One region of the Cupriavidus sp. LA-1 genome, then DNA from elsewhere that is predicted to be linked to it. Evidence: predicted binding sites of a transcription regulator. Region 1 holds the regulator's gene; each other region holds the start of a gene.
What was found. Region 1 encodes FNR, which switches genes on or off when oxygen is low (the NO sensors DNR and NnrR bind a similar motif). Its sites were predicted from a motif close to TTGATNNNNATCAA; they were not measured.
Positions count from the first base shown of each region.

Region 1 (4,276 bases):
CGCGCTCGGTGACGGGCGCCTTCTCCAGCTGGCGGGTCTGGCTGGTGATCCTGACCCAGCTGATCTACTACGGCACGCCCTGGCTCCAATGGAATGGCCGCCAGGCCGTGCTGTTCGACCTTGGCGAGCGCAAGTTCTATATCTTCGGGCTGGTGCTGTGGCCGCAGGACGTCATCTACCTGGCGGTGCTGCTGGTCATCTCCGCGCTGGCGCTGTTCCTGTTCACGGCGATCGCGGGGCGGTTGTTCTGCGGCTACGCGTGTCCGCAGACGGTCTACACCGAGATCTTCATGTGGATCGAGCGGCGGGTCGAAGGTGACCGCATCGCGCGCATCCGTCTCGACGGCGATCCATGGAGCCTGCGCAAGTTCCGTATCAAAGCGACCAAGCACTTGCTGTGGGTGCTGATCGCGCTCTGGACCGGCTTTACCTTTATCGGCTACTTCGCCCCGATCCGTGAACTGGGCGGCGAGGTGCTGGCCCTGTCGCTGGGGCCCTGGCAGGCGTTCTGGATGCTGTTCTATGCGTTCGCCACCTGGGGCAACGCGGGCTTCATGCGCGAGCAGGTGTGCAAGTACATGTGCCCGTATGCGCGTTTCCAGAGCGTGATGGTGGACCGCGATACCTATGTCGTGACCTACGACGTCGGCCGCGGCGAGCCGCGCGGCAGCCGCTCGCGCAAGACCGACCACCACAAGGCGGGCCTGGGCGATTGCGTCAACTGCAGCATCTGCGTGCAGGTGTGCCCGACGGGCATCGATATCCGCGATGGCCTGCAGTACGAATGCATCGGCTGCGGCGCGTGTATCGACGCCTGCAACCAGGTGATGGACAAGTTGGACTACCCGCGCGGCCTGATCCGGTACACGTCCGAGAACGCGATGCGCAAAGGCTTGTCTGCCGTGGCGTCGCGCAAGCGGCTGCTGCGTCCGCGCGTGATCATCTATTCAGTGATCTGGGTCGCGCTGCTGGCCGGATTCCTGGCGTCCATCGCGCTGCGCACGCCGTTGAAGGTCGACATCATCCGCGACCGCGGCGCGCTCGGCCGGGAAGTGGAAGGACGCTGGATTGAGAACGTCTATCGCCTGCAGCTGATCAACACGACCGAAGCGCCGGTGCGGATCCGGGTAAGCGCCGACAGCGATGAACTGAAGAACCTGACGGTGGAGTACGACAAGCAGGCCGAATTGCTGGCGCCGACCTCCAACCGGTTGCTGCCGATCCGGATCCGCGTGCCGGTCGAGGCCGCGGCGCAGGGCACGCACAAGATCAGCGTGACAGTAACGAGCGAAGGCACGGAGCGGGGGCATGCCGAAATCCGGCAATCCACCAGTTTTATCGTGCCGCGCGATTTGTGAAGCCAGGGGACTCGGACGTAGTCGCCAAGACGAAGGGGGCAAGATGAATCAGCAAGGCAATCCGTGGTGGAAGGAGCCGTGGCCGTGGCTGCTGATGAGCGGTCCGCTGGCGGCCATGGTGGCGTGCGGCGTGACGATCTGGCTGGCGTCAACGCATCCCGACATGCCTGTGCAGGGCGCGACGCGCCATGGCCTGGTGGTGGAGAAGCCCGGGGCCACGCCGCCCAGGCCTGCCACAGCGAGGCAGCCATGAGGTTGCGCTGGCTGATGTGGGTACTTTGGCCGGGGTTCCTGATGGCCGGCTTTGCGACCGCGACGGTCTTTTCGGTTGTCGATCCCGGTGACCTGAAGTTCTTCGGCCACCCGATCGAATCGTCGCGCGAGTCGGTCTACACCGTCGGCTTTCTGCTGGCCTGGGTGTTCTGCGCGCTGTCGAGCGGGTTGACGCTCTACACCATGCCGACGCGGCTGGCCGATACTGACGAACTGGAATGAGGCTGGCGCGGCCATCGTCGCTGCCGGCGCCACATGCGGCGCCGACAGAGGCGATGGCTCAGCAAGTGCGGCTGTAGAGTTGCTTGATGCCGTCGATGTCGACCAGCTTGACATGGCGCTGGCGGATCTGGATCAGGCCCGCTTCGGCAAAGCGGGAGAACAGGCGGCTGACGGTTTCCAGCTTCAACCCAAGGTAGCTGCCGATTTCTTCGCGGCTCATGCGCATCACGAACTCGGACGCCGAATACCCGCGCGCCGACAGCCGCTCCGACAGGTTGATCAGGAAGGCGGCAAGGCGTTCCTCGGCGCGCATCGAACCCAGCGTGACCAGCATGAGCTGGTCTTGCGTGATCTCCTTGCCCATCAGGCGCAGGAACTGCTGCTGCAGCGACGGCAGGTCGGCCGACAGCGATTGCAGCTCGTTCATGCGGACCACGCATACCTCGGTATCTTCCAGCGCGGCGGCATCGGAGGCATGCTGCATCTCGCCGAGTCCGTCGAGCCCGACGATTTCACCGGGCAGATGGAAGCCGGTAATCTGCGAGCGGCCGTCTTCGGTGGTGACGTGGGTCTTGAGCGTGCCGAAGCGGATGGCATAGACGGCGGTGAGTGGATCGCCCATGCGGTACAGGGTTTCACCCTTGTGCACGCGAATGCGCTCTTGCACCAGCGTGTCCATCTTGGCGAGGTCTTGCTGCGACATGCCAACCGGAAGGCACAGCTGCCCCATCGCACAAGTGGAGCAACGGGGCGACATCTCGGTAATGGGAATGGAGGTGAGCAATTGGAACCTGCTAGAAATGGCAGCGAGGGCGCGATTGGTACATTTTAACGTGCGATGTGATCCTGCAGGGAGACAGAATTGACATTTGGAGTGCTGATCAGCGTTTTCCTGCTGGCTTTGCTGGGCGGTGTCCACTGTGCCGCAATGTGTGGTGGCGTGGCCCTGGCGGTGGAACAGCGGCGCGGGATGCCCGCGACGGTCAGCCTGGTGCGCAGCCGCGCCGCCTGGCTTGGTGAGTTGCTGGTGATGCACATGGGCAGGATTTCGACCTATATGCTGCTGGGCGCGGCGCTGGGTGCCGCCGGCGCCTCGGCATGGAAGCAGGATTACTTGCCGGTGCAGCGCTGGCTGTTCGGCGCGGGCAGCGTGATGCTGTTGTGGTCGGGCTGGCGCCTGCTGCACGGCAGTACCTTTAGCGTGAACCGGCTGGAACGGCTGGCAGCGCGTGGCAGTGCCGCCGCGGCGCGGCGGCTGGGCCGCCTGGCGGGCGGCATGCCGGCATTCGTGCGGGCGCGCGGCGGTCTGGCGCGGCGCTATGGGGTAGGGCTGGCCTGGGGCCTGGTACCCTGCGGCATGGTCTATGGCGCGCTGACGCTGGCGCTGCTGGCAGGCAACGCGGGCTCTGGGGCGCTGGTCATGGGGGTTTTCGGGCTCGGCACGCTGCCGAATCTGCTGGTTCTGTCGGGGCTGTCGGGCTATTTGCGGCTGCTGTCGAGGCGTCCCGGCGTGCGGCTGGGGGCCGGCCTCGCGGTGATGGCGTTTGGCGGCCTTGGTATTGCGCGAGCGGTGCTGCTGCCACATTCGCTGGCCGGGCAGGGGTTCTGTCTGGTGTTTTGATGCCGTCTGGGACTTTTCTGAGGCGTTGGCGCCGCTTGGACAACGGATGATGGTTGCAGGCAGAGGCGGGAATGCCATACAATCGCCAACATTGCGGTATCGCGCGGAGTCAGACAGGCCGCGGTAAGCAGCGGCGAGCAGCGCCAGGCGGCCTTCCTACCAGAAGGCGCGCTCAGGACAAGGGAAGCGGAAGGTTTTCGATGCCCGTCCCGCCCCCGCGGTCCATCCGGTTCAAAAGATCTGGTTCAAAAGTCCGGCTGGCACCGTGGTGTTGTAGATGCCGGCCTAGCTCCCGATACCCGTTTTTTCTTGCGTCCGAGGCGTTCAGTTCGCTGACAGCGACGTCCGTAGTGTGCGGATGCGCGACGCAAGAGGTCCGCTGGCCGGTTCATGGCGGCGTGCGGACGATCTCCTGCCGGAACGACCCGGCAACTCGATGCAAAGAAAGGGAAGTGCACGGCTTGGATACAGCAGGTATCCGGCTCGCTGCGCAATGAGATGGCGGTGGCTTTCGCACCGCTGTATCCAAAATCTCCGGTGCCCCGGATCCGTCCGGGAGCAGGTGCAAAGACAGGCTGCACACCATCAACATGAATACCCAAGAGGCGAAGGTCGTCCTCGAGACGGCGCTGATCTGCGCGCAGGAACCGTTGCGCGTCAATGATCTGCGGCGACTGTTTGACGACGACGTCGGTGCAGACACCATCCGCGTGCTGCTCGAGGAACTGCGCCAGGACTGGCGGCCGCGCGGCGTGGAACTGGTGGCGCTGGCAAGCGGCTGGCGCTTCCAGAGCCGGCCGGA
Region 1 covers NZ_AP031387.1:1,313,564-1,317,839, forward strand. Annotated here, with positions in the region: gene ccoG (cytochrome c oxidase accessory protein CcoG) at 1-1,358, shown strand, start outside; gene ACZ5MJ_RS06265 (hypothetical protein) at 1,402-1,611, shown strand; gene ACZ5MJ_RS06270 (hypothetical protein) at 1,608-1,853, shown strand; gene fnr (fumarate/nitrate reduction transcriptional regulator Fnr) at 1,912-2,637, opposite strand; gene ACZ5MJ_RS06280 (sulfite exporter TauE/SafE family protein) at 2,716-3,474, shown strand; gene scpB (SMC-Scp complex subunit ScpB) at 4,065-4,276, shown strand, end outside.

Region 2 (4,276 bases), 1.7 Mb from region 1:
GTTCTTTGTTCCCGAGTCTCCGCTCTACCTGAATAAATCGGGACGCTCGGCCGAGGCGCGCGCGGTGCTTCAGCGTGTCGCCACCGCCAATCGCGTTGCCGTGGAAATTGGCCACCTGGAGCCGCAGCAGATGGAGCGCAAGTCGGTCTTTGCGCTGTTCGAGGCCGGATGCCGGCGCCGCACCATCTGCCTGCTGGCCGCCTGGGCATTGATCTCGATCGCCTACTACGGCGTCTTCGTTTATCTGCCGGTGAAGCTGGCTGGACAGGGCTTTGGCTTCATGCGTGGCCAGGTCTTCCTGATCCTGCTCGCGCTGGTCCAGCTGCCCGGGTTCGCGCTGGCCGCGCACGGCGTCGAGCGCTGGGGCCGCAAGCCGACCCTGATCGGCTTCCTGCTGCTTAGCGCGGCAGGCTGCATGCTCTACAGCCTGGGCCAGTCCACTGCGCTGGTGGTCGGCTCGACCCTGCTGATGAGCTTCTCGCTGCTCGGTACCTGGGGCGCTCTCTATGCCTTCACGCCTGAGGTGTATCCGACGGATCTGCGGGCCAGCGGGATGGGCACTGCCGGTGCGATGGCACGCTTTGGTGGCCTCTTCGCGCCTTCCATCATTGCACCGATCATGGCCAGCCAGTTCACCCTGGCCCTGGCGCTGCTTTCGTCATTTCTTGCCGTGGCGGCGATCGCCATCTTCATGGTGGATATCGAGTCGAAGAACCGCGCGCTGGACTAGAGCACAGCACCATCGAGTCCGTCGGCGGTCCCAGCAGTCGGGGGGCCCGCCGATGGCGCTGGCCTGGTGGGTTTCGCAGGGCCACAGGCAGGGCGGCCGGCTTCCATTACAATCCGGCTGCAACGGCGCGGCGCGCTGGTCCACCCGACCTCGCCGCCCGCCTCACCCGCTTGTCCCTATCCCGCCGAGCTCTCGCCGCCAGCCATGAAACAAGATCCGCGCTTTCCCAACCTGTTCATCCTCGACCACCCGCTGATCCAGCACAAGCTTTCGCACATGCGCGACAAGGAAACGTCGACGCGCACCTTCCGCGAACTGCTGCGCGAGATCACGCTGCTGATGGGCTACGAGATCACCCGCAACCTGCCCCTGACCACGCGCCGCATCGAAACGCCGCTGGTGGAGCTGGACGCCCCGGTGATCGCCGGCAAGAAGCTGACCATCGTGCCGGTGCTGCGCGCGGGCGTGGGCATGAGCGACGGCCTGGTCGAGCTGATCCCGTCGGCGCGCATCGGCCATATCGGCGTGTACCGCGACGAGCAGCACCGCCCGGTGGAATACCTGGTGCGCCTGCCCGCGCTGGAAGACCGCAGCTTCATCCTGTGCGATCCGATGGTGGCCACGGGCTATTCCGCCGCGCACGCGGTGGAAGTGCTCAAGCGCCGTGGCGTCAAGGACGAGGCCATCACCTTCGTCGCGCTGGTGGCGGCCCCGGAGGGCGTGGAAGTGTTCCAGAAGGCGCATCCGGGCGTGAAGCTGTTTGTCGCCTCGCTGGACAGCCACCTGGACGGCGATGCCTATATCGTGCCAGGCCTGGGCGATGCGGGTGACCGGCTGTTCGGCACCAAGAACTGAGTCCCGGGCCTTGCGCGGGCTTGACCGGCCTCAATAGGCCGCGCGCCGTGGCTCCCTACACTGACGGCAGGCGCTGGCGGTTCTCCGCCGGCACATGCCGTCAACTCACAGGGAGCCAACCATGGAAGCCATCAAGATTCTGTTCAGCACCAGCACCGGCCTGATGAGCCTGGGCGTGATCGTCTTCATCATCGGCATGGGCTGGTTCTTCGCGCGCTTGTTCGCGCGCAAGATGCGCGAGGACGCGGCGGCCGCCAAGGCGCAGCAACCGGTGCAGCGCCGCTAAAAAAAAAAGCCGCATCGCGCGGCCCTTTCTGTCAATCCGGGTCTTTTACTTCTTCTTGCCCAGCAGGCTCCCCAGCACCCCGCGAATCAGCTCGCGGCCGACCTGCGAGCCCACCGTGCGCGCGGCCGACTTGGCCATCGATTCCAGGATCGAATCGCCGCGGCCGGTCTTGCCGGTGCCCTTGGTCAGCGTGCCGAGGATCTCGCCAGCCGTTCCCAGCCAGCCGCTGCCCTGCTCACCCGCGGGCTGCCCCGCCGGCGCGCTGCCAGCGCCCTTGCCATTGCCGCCCGCCGCCGCATTGCCGCGCAGCTTTTCATAGGCGGATTCGCGGTCAATGGTCTTCTCATAGGTGCCCGCCACCAGCGAGTTGGCGATCAGCTGCTTGCGCTCGTCTTCCGTGGCCGGCCCGATGCGGCTGCCCGGTGCCAGCACCCAGGCGCGCTCGGTCACGCAGGGCGTGCCCTTGGCGTCGAGGCACGACACCAGCGCCTCGCCCACGCCCAGTTCGCCGATGGCGGTTTCCAGGTCCAGCTTTGGGTTGGCGCGCATGGTGGTGGCCGCCACCTTGACCGCCTTCTGGTCGCGCGGGGTAAACGCGCGCAGCGCATGCTGCACGCGGTTGCCCAGCTGGCCCAGCACGGTGTCGGGGATATCGACTGGGTTCTGCGTGACGAAGTACACGCCCACGCCCTTGGAGCGCACCAGCCGCACCACCTGCTCGATCTTGTCGAGCAGCGCCTTGGGCGCATCGTTGAAGAGCAGGTGGGCCTCGTCGAAGAAGAACACTAGCTTGGGCTTGTCCAGGTCGCCGGCCTCGGGCAGCTTCTCGAACAGTTCGGACAGCATCCACAGCAGGAAGGTGGCGTACAGCCGTGGCGCGTTCATCAGCTTGTCGGCAGCCAGGATATTGACCACGCCCTGGCCCTGCTCGGTCTGGATGAAGTCTTCCAGGTTCAGCATCGGCTCGCCGAAGAACACGTCCGCGCCCTGCGATTCCAGGGCGATCAGCCCGCGCTGGATCGCGCCGATCGAGGCGGCCGAGATATTGCCGTATTCGGTGGTGAACTGCGCGGCGTTGTCCCCCACGTATTGCAGCATCGCGCGCAGGTCCTTGGCATCGAGCAGCAAGAGGCCGTTGGCGTCGGCAATGCGGAACACCAGGTTCAACACGCCCTGCTGGGTGTCGTTCAGCTCCAGCATGCGCGACAGCAGCAGCGGGCCCATGTGCGAGACCGTGGCCCGCACCGGGTGGCCCTTTTCGCCGAAAACGTCCCACAGCGTGGTCGGGCACGCGCCCCATGCCGGCTCCGGCAGGTTCAGTTCGGCCAGGCGCTGCTTGAGCTTGTCGGACGGCTGGCCGGCCTGGGAAATGCCGGTGAGGTCACCTTTGACGTCCGCCATGAAGACCGGGACCCCCAGGCGCGAGAAACCCTGCGCCAGCGTCTGCAGCGTGACGGTCTTGCCGGTACCCGTGGCGCCGGTGATCAGCCCGTGCCGGTTGCCCATCTGCGGCAGCAGCACCAGTTCATGTTCGGCGTTCTTGGCGATGAGGATGGGGTCGGCCATGATATTCGTGGGTTCCGTATGCGTCTGGTGGGATCTGGCGGATCCGGGCGGCGCGGGCAGGCCCGCGTGATAAAATCCTGGGCTGATTATAGCCAGCCGCCAGGCATATCCGTCACCTGGCGCGCGCTGTCCGAGGGCTTTGCTGCCCCGGCCACGGCGCGCATGGCGACCCCGCACAACATCACCGCAGATCACCGCATTCCGCTTCGGAGAGAATCATGGCCGGTCACTCGAAATGGGCCAATATCAAACACAAGAAAGCCGCCGCTGACGCCAAGCGCGGCAAGATCTGGACCCGCCTGATCAAGGAAATCACCGTGGCCGCCAAGCTTGGCGGCGGTGATGTCGACTCCAACCCGCGCCTGCGCCTGTCGATCGACAAGGCCATGGACGCCAACATGCCCAAGGACAACATCCAGCGCGCGATCCAGCGCGGCGTGGGCGGCATGGAAGGCGCCAACTACGAAGAAATCCGCTACGAGGGCTACGGCCTGGCCGGCGCGGCGATCATCGTCGACTGCCTGACCGACAACCGCACCCGCACCGTGGCCGAAGTGCGCCATGCGTTCTCCAAGCACGGCGGCAACATGGGCAACGAGGGTTCGGTGGCGTTCATGTTCACCCACTGCGGCCAGTTCCTGTTTGCCCCCGGCACGCCCGAAGACAAGCTGATGGAAGCCGCGCTGGAAGCCGGCGCCGACGATGTCGTCACCAACGACGACGGCTCGATCGAAGTCACCTGCCCGCCCAACGATTTCCCGGCGGTCAAGGCTGCGCTGGAAGCCGCCGGCTTCAAGGCGGAAGTGGCCGACGTGGTGATGAAACCGCAGAACGAAGTC
Region 2 covers NZ_AP031387.1:2,968,345-2,972,620, forward strand. Annotated here, with positions in the region: gene ACZ5MJ_RS13885 (MFS transporter) at 1-730, shown strand, start outside; gene upp (uracil phosphoribosyltransferase) at 935-1,585, shown strand; gene ACZ5MJ_RS13895 (DUF3149 domain-containing protein) at 1,707-1,871, shown strand; gene ACZ5MJ_RS13900 (helicase HerA-like C-terminal domain-containing protein) at 1,917-3,437, opposite strand; gene ACZ5MJ_RS13905 (YebC/PmpR family DNA-binding transcriptional regulator) at 3,656-4,276, shown strand, end outside.
Region 2: ACZ5MJ_RS13895 (DUF3149 domain-containing protein) is a predicted target of FNR. The motif match lies at 1,606-1,619, and genes of this name have one in related genera.

Region 3 (4,276 bases), 1.4 Mb from region 1:
CCGGCGCGGCCAGCATCGTCCTCACTGACGGCCCCGGGCGTGTGCTGATCGATATCTGCGACAACGGCCCCGGCATTCCGCCCGAAGAACTGCCGCGCGTGCTGGAGCCGTTCTACCGCGTCGAATCCTCGCGCAGCCGCGCCACCGGCGGGGTCGGCATGGGGCTGGCGATCGCCGCCGACATCGCCGCGCGCCACGGCGGCGAGCTGATCCTGAGCAACCGCCCCGAAGGCGGCCTGCGCGCGCGCCTGTCCCTACCGCGCGCCTGACACCGCCAGCGTGACGTACTGCGAGCCGCGCTGGCCGTGGGTGAAGTCGAGCGTGAAGTCACCCACGTCGACACGCCCCTGCAGCGCGCGCCGCAGCTCGGCCGGGCCGCCTGCGCGCGCGCCGGCAAGTGCCCGCGCCAGCCACGCAGCGCCGATATAGCCGGCCAGCGTCGCCGCCGACGGCGGCTCGTCCAGGTACTGCTTCATGCGGGCCACATGCTCCTTCACCACCCGCAAGGTAGCCTGCTGCGGCCCCGGCGCAACCTGGGTCAGGACCATGCCGCCGTTGTAGCCGCTGCCCAGGATCTCGCGCGCCACGGTGGCGCTGACCGACGACAGGCCGACCAGAAAGCCGTACCACCCCTGCGCGGCCAGCGCCCGGCCCAGGCCGGCATAGGCGAGGGTGTCGCCGGCCACGATCACCGCGCCCGGACGGGTCGCGGCGATGCGCCGGGCGGCGGCCTCGCCACTGCCCTCCAGGGGCACCGCGTGCGTGCCGGTCTGCGCCTCCAGCTGGGCCAGCGAGGGCGTCGCGAAGTCCGGCGCCACGGCCAGTGCGATACTGGTCAGCCCATAGCTGCGCAGCTGGCGCACCGCCGCGTCCAGTTCGGTCTGGTAGTCGGCACGGGTGAACCAGACGTTGTCGGCCGCCAGCGCCAGCCCTGACCACGGCGCCACGATCTGCACGCCGCGCCGCGAGAGTTCGGTCGATGCCGCCAGCCCCGGCAGCAGCCGGTCGCCCGGGCCGAACAGCAGCTCGGCATGCTCGGTATCTGCCAGCGACACCGCCTGCGCCAGCGCGCGGCGCGGATCGGGGTCGGCATCGCGCACCACGTGCAGGATGCGCACCGGGCCGTTGGCCGCGTTGACGGCGTCGAACATGACCTTGGCCCCGGCCAGGTAGTCGCGCGCCAGGTCGGCCTGCGCGCCGGTGCGGTCGAGCAGGTGTCCGACCACCACCGTGCGGCGCGCCTGCGCCAGGGCAGGCCAGCCGGGGAGGGTCAGCGCCATGCCGGCGACGGCAAGCAGCCGGCGCCGTTGCCGCGCCGGTGCTGGCAGGTTGGCGCGCAGTGTCAGGTACGGCGCGGGGAAGGGAGTCTGGTCGGAAGTTGGCATCGCAGAGGCAGGGACGGATAGCGCGCGGGCCGCGGTGGCGCGCAGCATATCCGCCACACATGACACCAATGTGACGTGCGCAAGCGCGCTGTTCCGGCGTGGCCGGCAGCGCCAAGGTCCGCGCTTGACGGCGGTCAAACCGCCGGCGCCGGACCGGTCCTACGATGGGGCGTTCCACACCCGTCCCCTGCGCCCCCATGACTGCGTCCGCGATGACTTCTCCTGCGCTCGACCGCCGCGCCCTGTCCGACTTCCGCGCGCTGGCCGGCCGCATCGACGGCAACGGCCCGCGCTACACCTCGTACCCGACCGCCGACCGCTTCCACAACGGCCCCGACCTGTCGCTGTACCACGACGCGCTGGCCGACTGCCGCGCCGACGCGCCGGCACCGCTGTCGCTGTACCTGCATATCCCGTTCTGCGAGAACATCTGCTACTACTGCGGCTGCAACAAGATCATCACGCGCGACCACGGCCGCAGTGCCCGCTATGTCAGCTATCTGGGCCGCGAGATGGCCCTGGTGGCCGACCGGCTCGGCACGCGCCGCGAGGTGATCCAGTCGCACTGGGGCGGCGGCACGCCCACCTTCCTCGACCCTGACGAAATGCGCCGCGTGATGGCGCTGCTGAACGCGCATTTCGCGCTGGCGGGCGACGGCGAGCACTCGATCGAGATCGACCCGCGCCGCGTCGACCATGCCCGCATGGCGCTGCTGGCCGAGCTTGGCTTCAACCGCGTCAGCCTGGGCGTGCAGGATTTCGATGCCGAAGTCCAGCAGGCCATCCACCGCATCCAGCCCTTCGAAGAGACCCGCGCCGTGGTCGATGCCGCGCGCGCGCTGGGCTTCCGCTCGGTCAGCCTGGACCTGATCTACGGCCTGCCGCACCAGACCGCGGCGCGCTTTGGCCGCACCATCGGGCAGGTGCTGGCGCTGCGCCCCGACCGGCTTTCGGTCTACAGCTACGCCCACCTGCCGCATGTGTTCAAGCCGCAGCGCCGCATCGACGAAAGCGCCTTGCCGCCCGCGGGCGAAAAGCTCGACATCCTGGTCTCCACGATCGAGCGGCTGACCGCCGAGGGCTACGTCTATATCGGCATGGACCATTTCGCGCTGCCCGACGACGACCTCGCCGTGGCCCAGCGCGAAGGCCGGCTGCAGCGCAACTTCCAGGGTTACTCGACGCATGCCGGCTACGACCAGGTCGGGCTCGGCATCTCCGCGATCGGCGCGATCGCCGGGCGCTACGTGCAGAACGCGCGCACGCTCGACGCGTACTACGGCGCGCTCGACCAGGGCCGCCTGCCACTGGCACGCGGCGTGGCGATGAACGCTGACGACCACCTGCGGCGCGAGATCATCGGCGACCTGATGTGCAACGGCGTACTTGACCTGCCCGCGATCGAGGCGCGGCACGGCATCGATTTCAACCGGGTGTTTTCGGCGGAACTGGCCGATCTGGGCCGCTTGTCCGAGGATGGGCTGGTGCAGCGCGAACCCGGCCGCATCACCGTGACGCCGCTGGGCCGGCTGCTGGTGCGGCGCGTGGCGATGGTGTTCGACCGCTACCTGCGCGAAGATGCCGCCCGTCGCGCGGACAATGACGCCCAGGCCGCCAACGATGGCGCGCAGCCGATCCGCATCGTGCCGCGCTACTCGCGCGTGGTGTAGCACCCGCGCAGTCTGCGGGGACGAACCCGGGACGAAAAAAAGCCCGCGCACATTGCGCGGGCTTTGGGTTTGCGGCGGGCCGGCTTACTTGGCGGCGCTGGCCATGTAGTCCGCGGCGGCGAGGACATCCGCGTCCGGGCCCGCGTAGCCACCCTTGGGCGGCATCACGCCCTTGCCCTTGAGCGCGAAGTTGTGGACCGCATCCATGCCTTCCTTCAGGCGCGGCGCCCACGCGGCCTTGTCGCCAAACTTGGGTGCTCCGGCCACGCCGGCCGCGTGGCAGGCGGCGCAGACTTGCTCGTAGACCTTCTTGCCGACATCCGCCGAGGCAGCTGCCGGGGCAGCCGGTGCCGCGGCTGCAGCAGGCGCCGGTGCTGCTGCGGCGGCGGCCGGAGCAGCCGGGGCCGGCGCGGCCGCAGCAGCCGGAGCGGCGGCTTCAGAAGCGGCGGCAGTCGTCGGCGCCGCGGCGGCCGGCGCAGCCGGCTCGGGGAACTTGGCGCCGCCGGCGTCGGCCATGTAGACCACGGCGCGGGACAGTTCGTAATCGGTGTAGTCGTCCGGGGTGCTGCCGGCGCGCGGCGGCATGGCGCCCTTGCCATTGAGCAGCGACTTCACCAGGCCCTCGAAGCCCTGGCCGATACGCGCGCCCCAGTCGCCGGCATTGCCGTACTTGGGCGCACCCGCCGCGCCGGTCGCGTGGCAGGCGGCGCAGACTTCCTTGTAGACCTGTTCGCCCGTCTTGAAGACGCGCGGCGCGTTGGCATCCTTGATTTCGAGCGAGGCGACCGGCTTGATGCGGTCGTTGACGGCCTCCGCCGTGGTGACGGCTCCGGCGCTTTCCGTAGAGCCGTGTCCGACAAAGTTGACCAGCAGGATGATCACGATGATCGGCACCAGGAACGCCGCGATCACGACTGCGATCAATTGCTTCGGGGTTTTGATGGGAGACTCGTGCTCGGGGTGTTCGTTGTGGACGTCGCTCATACAGAACTCTCAGTTTTGCAGGAAACCTTCTGGCCGCTTACGCTCGGCTTGCTTTTTCTGGCCCTGGTGTGGCCCTTCGCTGACCACTATCCGGCCCCATCCGGACCGCCCGCGCTCCCCTGCGGCCCTTGCCTGACTTGGGTCTGTTGCTATTTGCGCGCTTCGGACTGTCTCCCGGACCGGGCCCGATTGTCACCTACAACCAGCCGCGCGGACTTGATCCCGGTCGACTCGTTG
Region 3 covers NZ_AP031387.1:3,980,500-3,984,775, forward strand. Annotated here, with positions in the region: gene ACZ5MJ_RS18560 (sensor histidine kinase) at 1-269, shown strand, start outside; gene ACZ5MJ_RS18565 (ABC transporter substrate-binding protein) at 255-1,385, opposite strand; gene hemN (oxygen-independent coproporphyrinogen III oxidase) at 1,583-3,055, shown strand; gene ACZ5MJ_RS18575 (c-type cytochrome) at 3,140-4,039, opposite strand.
Region 3: hemN (oxygen-independent coproporphyrinogen III oxidase) is a predicted target of FNR. The motif match lies at 1,510-1,523, and genes of this name have one in related genera.